One region of the Colwellia sp. MB02u-14 genome, then DNA from elsewhere that is predicted to be linked to it. Evidence: predicted binding sites of a transcription regulator. Region 1 holds the regulator's gene; the other holds the start of a gene.
The links. Region 1 encodes MetJ, which represses methionine synthesis genes. Its sites were predicted from a motif close to TAGACGTCTAGACGTCTA; they were not measured.
Positions count from the first base shown of each region.

Region 2: a site for MetJ is predicted at 2,191-2,208, ahead of H4J52_RS05705 (cystathionine beta-lyase). Genes of this name have one in related genera too.

Region 1 is NZ_JACGUX010000001.1:256,790-262,117, reverse strand. It holds gene metL (bifunctional aspartate kinase/homoserine dehydrogenase II) at 1-1,277, opposite strand, end outside; gene metB (cystathionine gamma-synthase) at 1,318-2,475, opposite strand; gene metJ (met regulon transcriptional regulator MetJ) at 2,658-2,990, shown strand; gene H4J52_RS01060 (hypothetical protein) at 2,991-3,356, opposite strand; gene H4J52_RS01055 (malic enzyme-like NAD(P)-binding protein) at 3,624-4,865, opposite strand.
Region 2 is NZ_JACGUX010000062.1:185,048-190,375, reverse strand. It holds gene H4J52_RS05720 (hypothetical protein) at 1-226, shown strand, start outside; partial or broken gene H4J52_RS05715 (IS3 family transposase) at 622-1,540, shown strand; gene H4J52_RS05710 (DNA polymerase domain-containing protein) at 1,570-2,118, shown strand; gene H4J52_RS05705 (cystathionine beta-lyase) at 2,239-3,429, shown strand; gene secF (protein translocase subunit SecF) at 3,518-4,438, opposite strand; gene secD (protein translocase subunit SecD) at 4,435-5,328, opposite strand, start outside.

The DNA of each region.
Region 1 (5,328 bases):
ACGGCAATAATACTATGTTCACTTAACGAGTTAACCACATAAAGCACTTTGGAATGTTTGAGAGCACGCTTAAAACGCGCTTGAATATTACCTTGGTTCACTACACTGTGACCAACAATAGCTAAAATTGAAACCGGTGTGAATGACACGTCGGTATCATGATTGGCTAACCATTGACTAACCAACTTTTGTTGTGCTCGGTGAATAACAATAAAACCTTGTTTAACATCACTGCAAATAGCAGAAAACTCATGGTTAGCCTGCCCAGCCAATGAACCAGTTAAACTTGTTGATTGAACCAGTAATAAATCATTGAGTGAAGTCACTGATAGTTCTTGCTTAGCAATTTGACCAAATTTACCAATTTCTGTACCAGATATTTCGGGATCAAAACTGCTTGCTACATGTAAATGCGTACTGTGGTTCGTGAGCGGTTGTAAAGTTTTTGCATGTAAAACGGGGTTACCCAAGCGACCAAGCTCTTTTGCTACACCGTTTGGTAAACGGTGTAATTTACGAGCAAGTGGTACAACACGGGGATCAGCACTGTATATACCATCGACATCAGTCCAGAGCGTAACATTCAACGCACCCGACAGCGATGCGATTATTGTTGCTGAATAGTCACTGCCATTACGTCCTAATGTACAGGTCTCACCTCGTGAGTTTTTAGTAATGTAGCCAGTAATGACTGCCAACTTTCCCTTTTGTAATATTTCCTGAAATTGTTTTTTGCTGCTTTGATTATCAACTGCACACTCTTTATCGTTATTAATAACTAAGAAATCACGCGCATCAATTGAATAACTTGGACACACTTGCTCACTCAGCACTGCGGATAATAAACGCGCAGACCACACTTCTCCATAGGCCAGCATATCAGCATGATGTTGACGCGGTTGCTCTGTTAACCAAACGGTTAATTGATCTATATCATCAGACAAAATCTCAATTAAGCATGCGGCTCTACTCTTATTTAATAGTTCACTAATTAATACACTTTGTGACTGTTTTAATGCCTCAATGGCAACTAAAAGATCCTGACTATTTTCAACAGCGAGTTCATAAATATTGAATAAGTCATCCGTCGTATTACCATTAGCAGAGACAACGACTAAATCATCTAACTGACAATTTTTGCGAATAATAGCAACCACACGCTCAATACATTGTGTGGTTGCCAAGCTGCTACCACCAAATTTATGTGCATGTATAGCATGTTTGGCAAGTTGGTTATTCCCGGATGATAACGGTTCTACTGTATTTGACTGTGTCATTTTCACTCATTAATTATTCTACTAAAAATAGCCTAAAAACTTAAATTTGGCTCGCAAGTAAAGCTTGTTCCAAATCACTGATAATATCAGTAATATCTTCAATACCTACAGAAATTCTGACTAAGGATTGCGTGATACCTGCAGCAATTTGTGCTTCAATCTCCATACCTGCGTGAGTCATCGTTGATGGATGACTGATTAAACTTTCGACGCCACCTAACGATTGTGCCAAGGTAAAGAGTGCTAACTTATCAAACAACACTTTAACCGCTTCAACACCGCCTTTTATTTCAAAACTCATCATAGCGCCAAAATCTTTTTGTTGCCGCTTAGCAATTTCATGTCCTGGATGATCTTTCAAACCAGGAAAATACACGGCATTAATTGCTGAGTGATTTTTTAGGTATTTTGCCACAACATTTGCATTCTCTTGATGTTGTTTCATGCGAATAGGCAATGTTTTTAAGCCGCGTAATGCAAGATAGCTGTCAAATGGTGAGCCCGTAATACCAATACAATTTGCCCACCACGCAAGTTCTACACCAAGCTCCTGGTCTTTTGTTACTAATACACCACCAACCACATCACTATGACCGTTAATATATTTAGTTGTTGAATGAAAAACAATATCCGCGCCTAATAATAACGGCTGCTGCAAAAGAGGTGAAAGAAAAGTATTATCTACCGCAACTAAAGCTCCTACATTATGACTCGCCTGAGTGACCTTTTCTATATCAACCAAACGTAATAATGGGTTACTCGGTGATTCAACCAGAACTAATCTTGGCTTTTTCGCCAGTGCTTGAGCTAAGGCTTCCTCATCGTTTTGGTCAACAACGATAACATTAAATTGGCCACGTTTTGCTAAATGGGTAAATAATCGATAACTGCCACCATAACAGTCATGGGGGATAATAACAGTATCTTGTGTTGTCAGTAGTTGACAGATTAAATGAACAGCAGACATACCGGTACTAGTGACTATACCAACTGCGCCATGCTCTAAATCAGCAATAGCTTGCCCAAATGTACTTCGTGTTGGATTTCCTGTCCTAGAATAATCAAACTGGCGCTTATCATTAAAGCCTTTTAAAGCGTAAGTACTCGATAAATGAATTGCAGGTACAACGCCACCATGGTGTTTATCACTATTAATACCCGCTCTAACCGCCAATGTTGCTGGTTTTTTGCTTGTCATTTTTTGCTCCAATTGGACAATAAAATCAAATAGATGTTTGGACGTCTATAACTCTAAACGCTTTACTTTTGCCGGTCAAGAACTTTAGACTTCTAAACTTCTACACATTCGTTATTGACTCAACGCCAACAACCAGTAAAATCGAACCTATAAAAAATAATTTAGCTAAACAAGGTAATTAGATGGCAAAGTGGAATGGCGATTATATAAAACCATACGCCGAACATGGGAAAAAAAGTGAGCAAGTTAAAAAAATCACCGTATCAATTCCGTTGCGTGTGCTTAAGGTGTTAACTGACGAACGCACACGTCGACAAGTTAATAATTTACGCCATGCGACAAACAGTGAATTATTATGTGAAGCTTTTTTACATGCTTTTACTGGACAGCCTCTTCCTGATGATGGTGATTTGACAAAAGACAATACTGAAATGCTCCCCAAAAGTGTTCGAGATGCACTGATAGCAAAGGGGATTACCGACTTTAGTCAATTTGAAGTAGATGACGAGCAGTAATTATTTACACTCATTTAAAGACGCTTTAGCGTCTTTTTTTATGCCTAAACGATAAGCATCGATAACACCCACTCCCCAACAAATTACGAGTATATAGGTTAATGTGCTCACCCAGAACGGATCAAAAGTAATAGGGTGTTTTGCTATTTCATTTGCAAGTACTTGGCTGTTTAGCCCAATTTCACCTGATTTTACTCTATCAATAAGTGGCTGATATTTACTGACCACCTCTTCAATATACACATAAGCCGTTATTGAAAATACTAAAATTAGCGCTATTGCACGCCGATAGGACTGAAAAACTAGTTGGCCAACTCCTGGGTAAACAAGCGTAGAAAGTAAAACTGCTTTTGTTACGTTTTTCATTATGGCTCTCCCGCGTGTTCATCTTAGTTTATTTGCATTACATTTTACTGATTATTCCATATAATTTTCAAGCATCACTAATGCGGCAACGCCAGAATCAACCGCGGCTTGGGCAAGTGCAACTCGACCACATAAACCACGATTGCTCCTTTGCGCTGATTATTCCATATAATTTTCAGGCATCGCTAATGCGACAACGCCAGAATCAACCACAGCTTGGGCAAGTGCAACTCGACCACATAAACCACGATTGCTCCTTTGCGCTGATTATTCCATATAATTTTCAGGCATCGCTAATGCGGCAACGCCAGAATCAACCGCAGCTTGGGCAACAGCAAGTGCAACTCGACCACATAAACGCGGGTCCATTGGTTTAGGAATGATATATTCCTTACCAAAAGTTAAACTTTGCTCACCGCTAGCATCTAGCACTTCCTGCAAAACAGGTTCTTTTGCTAATTCACGGATGGCATTAACAGCAGCAATTTTCATTTCATCGTTAATCCTTCTAGCACGAACATCTAATGCTCCACGGAAAATAAAAGGAAAACATAAAACATTATTAACTTGGTTAGGGTAATCAGAACGTCCAGTGGCAATAATAAGATCATCGCGAACAGCAAGCGCTAATGCTGGTTTAATTTCAGGATCGGGGTTTGAACAAGCAAATATCACCGGATTCGCCGCCATCATTTTTACATTTTCAACAGAAAGTAAATTTGGCCCAGAAACACCGACAAATACATCTGCGCCATCGATGACATCTTCTAGCGTACGTTTATCGGTATTATTAGCAAACATACGCTTGTATTCATTAAGATCGTCACGACGAGTATGAATAACACCTTTAGTATCTAACATGTAGATTTTTTCTCGCTGAGCGCCACATTTTATTAAGAGTTCCATACAAGCAATTGCTGCAGCACCTGCCCCAAGACACACTATATTGGCGTCTTTAATATGTTTACCTTGAATTTCTAAGGCATTGATCATACCTGCAGCAGTAACGATAGCGGTACCATGTTGATCATCATGAAATACAGGTATTTTACAACGTTCAATAAGGGCCTTTTCAATAGCAAAACACTCTGGCGCTTTAATATCTTCTAAGTTAATGCCGCCAAAACTATCTGCAATATTAGCCACCGTATTAACAAATTCTTCAACTGTCTTATGTTTGACCTCGATATCGAATGAATTAATGTTTGCAAATCGCTTAAACAATAACGCTTTACCTTCCATCACTGGCTTAGCAGCCATACCACCTAAATTACCTAAACCTAAAATAGCGGTACCGTTAGTAATAACAGCAACCGTATTACCTTTGCCGGTATATTTGTAAACATCATCTGGGTTTGCTGCAATTGCACGTACCGGCTCAGCAACACCGGGGCTGTATGCGAGCGCTAAATCAAGGCTAGTTTCAGCAGCGGTAGTTAATTCGACACTTATTTTCCCTGGCGTTGGGAATTGATGGTAATCAAGTGCTTGTTGGCGAAAATCAGTCATGATGAGTCCTATGCGTTAGGTAAATTTATTATGTTTTTTATGCTATTTTTTAAGTTTTATTATTTTTACATACAGTATAGTTATATATATTATGGCAATCTTACATGTTGTTCCAACATTATTCTTATATAAAAAAGTGCCAGAAGCCACAACAAACATACCCTCAGCACTTTTCTATTGCACATCATAAAACTAAATATTCGTTATATAGCTTAATCTATTCATCTAATACTTATGTACATTTTATAAACTTCATTCACTGGCTAAACTTAGCTTTCTATTTTTGTTTTTTTCAATGCACAATAGCGAATTTATCACTAAATTTTAACATTAAAACCATAACGTTCATTAACTTTATAACTTATGATTGTAGTGTTAGTAATTTTTTTTGCATTTATATTCAAATCAATGTTTGAATATATTTTATTTTTGATGAAAAAAAAACCACCTAAAAGGTGGTTTT
Region 2 (5,328 bases), on a different contig from region 1:
TCCTTATGTGCCTAGCTCCGGGCTAACAGCACCAAATAATGTGCAAATAACAGAAAGTAACGGTGAGTCGGTTATCTCTTGGGGTAACGTTGAGCATGCCAGCCAATATGATATTCAAGCACTAAATTCATCGGGTGTGTGGGTTAGTATATTAATAACCGATGCACTTTCAGTGGTGTTAGATGGGGTTCTTAGTTGGGTAATATATGGAAAAAACCAACCCTGATCTAGACTCCTCACCAACGGAGCCAGAGAAGGTAGATGAAGCATATTTATCCTTTAGTTTTAGAATCGAATTCAGTCTTAATCTCTATTTTAAGTGATTTTAATTGTCCAACTATAGTTGGTTGATAATAAACTTATGGTACAACTACTTGTTTAAGGTAGTAAAATTTTATTTATTATACTGATAATATTTGAATATTAATAGTTGAGCGAAGTGGAAAGTATTAAACCAAGTTTACAAGAATTAGATAAGTGGTTGAGGGTCAAGTGGTATGTACTAGGTGTACCTTGACGTGGTCTAATGGATTCGACTACCTAGTTAAGAGATAATAATCTTAACTGGAGATCGAAAATGACAAAACGTAAAAATATTCAAAAGAATTCAAACCTGATGCTATCGCTTTAGTCGTTGAGCAAAACTATAGCCAGGCAGAAGCCTCAAGAAACTAAGGTGTTAATCCTAATATGCTAGGTCGTTGGATCAAAGAAGCTGACAATGAGGATGGTCATGCTTTTCGTGGTAACGGGAAATTAACACCCGAGCAAGAAGAAATCCGCAACCTAAAAGCGTAAGTTAAACGTTTAGAAATGGAGCGTGAGATCCTAAAAAAGCGACGGTCTTCTTTGCCAAAGAAACGAAGTAAAATATTCGTTCATTGCCCAACATAAGAAGATCTGGCCTGTGGTAGTAATGTGTCACGTACTGGGTGTTAAAAGTAATAAACTCTATAGCTTTCAAAAGCGTAAAGTAAGTGCCGCTGATGATCTAACCCATCAAGAAATGATTGCGTTGATCAAAGATATTGCTAAATTCAGTGACAATACTTATGGCGCTAGGCGGATTAAAAAAGTACTCAATACATTAAGCTTTCCGGTTAGTCGACGTAAAACGGCTCAACTCATGAAAGAAGCGAACGTTTGGGTTCGTTATAAAAAGAAATACAAGGCAACAACGAACAGCGACCATAACAAACCCATTTATCAAAATGAGTTAAAGCAAAACTTTGCTGTTGAAGCGCCAGATAAAGCGTGGGTAGGTGATATCACCTACGTTTGGACATCAGAAGGTTGGCTATATTTATGTGTGGTGATTGACTTATATTCACGAAAAATCGTGGGTTGGAGCATGGGATCAAGAATGAAAGCGCAGCTTGTTTGTGATGCATTAACAATGGCTATTTGGCAACGACAACCTAAAGCAGGGTTAATAGTTCATTCAGATCAAGGCGTTCAGTATGCCAGTCATCAATATCGTCGATTGCTCAAATTAAATGGGTTTATTGGTAGTATGAGTAAAAAAGGGTGTTGCTGGGATACTCAGTCTATAATTTTAGCCAATTCTTAATGCCAACAATCAGAGGGCAAGATGTTGGTACTAAAAAACGTTATGCGGGGATCGTAGAAAAAAAGGGCAAGTATGAACTTATTTTTAAAGGTTTAGAGAGTGTTCGCACCGACTGGACAGAATTGGCAAAAACTTTTCAACGAGAGTTGTATTTAAAAATATTTAACGGCGAACCTTTTGCCGACTATGTCCGCAGTATTGTTGCTCAAACCTCTGCAGGGCAATTAGATCACTTACTGGTTTATCGTAAGCGTATTCGCCGGCAATTAGATCACTATGTTAAAAATGTGCCCCCGCATGTCAAAGCTGCACGTTTAGCTGATGACATTAATAAAATAAACAATCAGCCGTTAAAGTATCAGCAACGCGGTTGGATAGAATATTTCATTACGACGTCTGGTCCGCAAGCTAAAGGTTATGTCAAAGCGCCCTTAGATTACCAGTTTTATATTGACCGACAATTAGCGACTGTTGCCGATGCTCTTTTACCTTTTGTTGGCAGCAGTTTCGAAAAGCTAACCAGTGATCAAATGAACTTATTTCAATAAGTCTATCGCTGTAATTATTGTAAATAAATCGTGCATCATGCTTGGAAAGATCATAAGGTAACTTTATTAAGTTAGCTATTTAGATGGCTAAATGAATTTTATGCTTTAGGATGAAAAATCATGATCAACGATACCAAAATAGTCAATGCTGGACGAAAATCAAAATGGACACGTGGCGTTGTTAATCCCCCGGTAGAACGTGCATCAACCGTTGTTTTTAATACGGTTAAAGAAATGAATCACGCAACCGCTAACCGCGGCAATCAGGTGCTTTTCTACGGACGAAGAGGCACCTCAACCGCTTTTGCTTTCGCAGATGCAATGACTGATCTTGAAGGCGGTGCAGGTTGTGCCATTTATCCATCGGGTACTGCGGCGATCACTAATGCTATTCTTTCGTTTGTTAAAACCGGTGATCATATTTTAATGGTTGATACCGCCTATGAACCAACACGCGATTTTTGCGACAAGATATTGGTTAACATTGGCGTAGAAACCACTTATTACGATCCCACTATGGGTAAAAATATAGACACACTTATCAAAGTTAACACCCGACTTATTTTCTTAGAATCACCTGGCTCTATTACTATGGAAGTACAAGATGTTCCGGGTATTGCTGAAGTTGCTCACCAGCATGGCTGTATTGTTATGCTCGACAATACTTGGGCTGCGGGGGTCAATTTTCAACCTTTTGACTACGGTGTTGATATTTCGATTCAAGCCGCGACTAAATATATCGTTGGTCATTCAGATGTGATGTTAGGCACGGCAACGGCGACAGAAGAGTACTGGCCACAATTACGTGAAAATAGCTATTTAATGGGGCAATGTACGTCGCCTGACGATTTATATTTAGCGATGCGTGGTATTCGCACCTTAGGTGTTCGTTTAAAACAACACCAAGCCAGTGCCCTAAAAGTGGCTAATTGGCTGGCAACACGCGATGAAGTTGATGTAATTCTTCATCCTGCTTTTGAATCATGTCCGGGCCATGAATATTTTAAGCGCGACTTTACGGGCGCTAACGGTTTGTTTTCTTTTGTGTTAACGCGTGGTGATAAGCGGTCACTTAATGCCTTACTCGATGGTATGGAACATTTTAAAATGGGCTATTCTTGGGGAGGTTTTGAAAGTTTGATTTTGGGTAATACTAATGTCGGGCGCATACGCACAGCAACTCAGTGGCATTATGAGTACCCATTAATTCGTTTGCATATAGGCTTAGAAGATGTTGATGACTTAATTGCCGACCTTGCTAGAGGTTTTGATAGATTAAATGCGGCGTTGGAAATATCATCGTCTAGCTGATGTCGTTAAGGGTATTTACGGTTAAGTAAATACCCTTGTGAGTTATTGTCTTGATACGATTATCGAGCCGAAATTACTGGACTATTATTTAAGGTAAGGGGCAAATATCTGTTTCTATTTTTTGATAATAATCAGCGGTTAAACCAAGTAATTGTGGCACTGTTGCTGAAATTGCAATCGAAGAGAAAGTACCCACTAAAACGCCGGTGAATAGTGATATAGAAAAACCTGCTAAAGACTCTCCTGCAAACCCCCATATGGCAATAATAGTCGCTAATGTCGTTCCTGAGGTGATCATCGTTCTTACTAAAGTTGATTTAATGGCTTGATTGATCACGTTATCTATATTTGCATGATTATTTGATTTCATTATTTCTCTTATTTTGTCACCGACAATAATTGAGTCGTTTAATGAGTAGCCAATAATGGCTAACAAACTGGCTAAAATTGTTAAATCAAAGGATAAGCCAAACCATGCAAATAACCCGAGTACGATAAGTACATCATGAAAAAGAGCAATAACAGCACCCGCGGCTAAACGCCACTCAAATCTAAAAGACAAATAGATTAAGATGACAATAATTGCGGTTAATAGCGCTAATCCACCTTGGTTAATTAATTCTTCACCGACTTGGCTTCCTATGTAAACGGCGTCTTGAGGCGTGATGTTTAACTGATTTTTGTCAGCAAAATCAGTTAGCCATTCCTTACCTTGTAAACTGACGTTATTATCTGCTTGTTGAACACTCCAATGTGTTCCTTGTTCAGCAGAGGTTAATTTAAAGCTTTCAGGGAGATAAGCACTGAGTAAGGTCTTCATTTTTGTTTGGCTAAGGGGATTTTCCGTTGAAAATTCAGTAAGGTAACCGCCAGTAAAATCTAAACCAAGCGCTAAATTTTTGCTCAATAGACCAGAAAGTGCAATAACAATAAATATTGCTGCGCAATAAAAGCTGGCAATGCGAAAGTAGCTTAAAGTAAAGTATTTATTAAGTTTCGTGGTACTCATACGTTAACTCCCAATAATTGTGTTTTATTTTTTCGAATAACCATGTTTGTTAATACCTTTGAAACAAAAACACCCGTAAACATACTGGTTAAAATCCCTAAGCATAAAATAAGTGCAAAACCTTTAACCGGACCATTTCCTATAGTGTACAAAATAATGCCAGTGATCATGGTGGTAATATTGGCATCAAGAATTGTTGAAAAAGCACTTTTATAACCTTGTTCAATGGCTGACAACACTTTATGGCCGCGCTTTAATTCTTCTTTTATCCGCTCAAAGATAAGAACATTGGTATCAACAGCCATACCAACCGTTAACACTAAACCGGCAATACCGGGTAAAGTCAGTACTGCACCAGGCAGTAACGACATCAACCCAAGTAAGCTGATCAAATTCAATGTTAGTGCTATATTTGCAATGACTCCTAAAGAACGATACCAAAAAACCATAAATAACAAGGTGATACTAATACCTACGCTAAGGGCTTTAATACCCTTTTTGATGTTATTTTCACCGAGTGACGCCTCAATGGTGCGTTGTTTTACTATAGTGACTGGCGCTGTTAGCGAACCTGCTCGCAATAATAATGAGAGTTCTTGTGCAGCCTGTTGGCTTGACATGTTAGTGATACTAAATATAGAGCCAAGGTGTTGTTGGATTGTAGCGACGTTAATGACTTTACTTTTTTTGACCATTTGATTTTCAGCATTTCGATAAAATTCAGAAAATACCGTTACCATAGTATTACCGATATTTTGCTTAGAAAATTGCGACATCTTCTTACCACCGATAGCATCTAGGGTAAGATTGACTAAAGGCATGCTCATTTGATCTTGTCCTGCTCGTGCATCTTTAATATTGCTGCCTGAAAAAACCACCTGGCTGTTTAA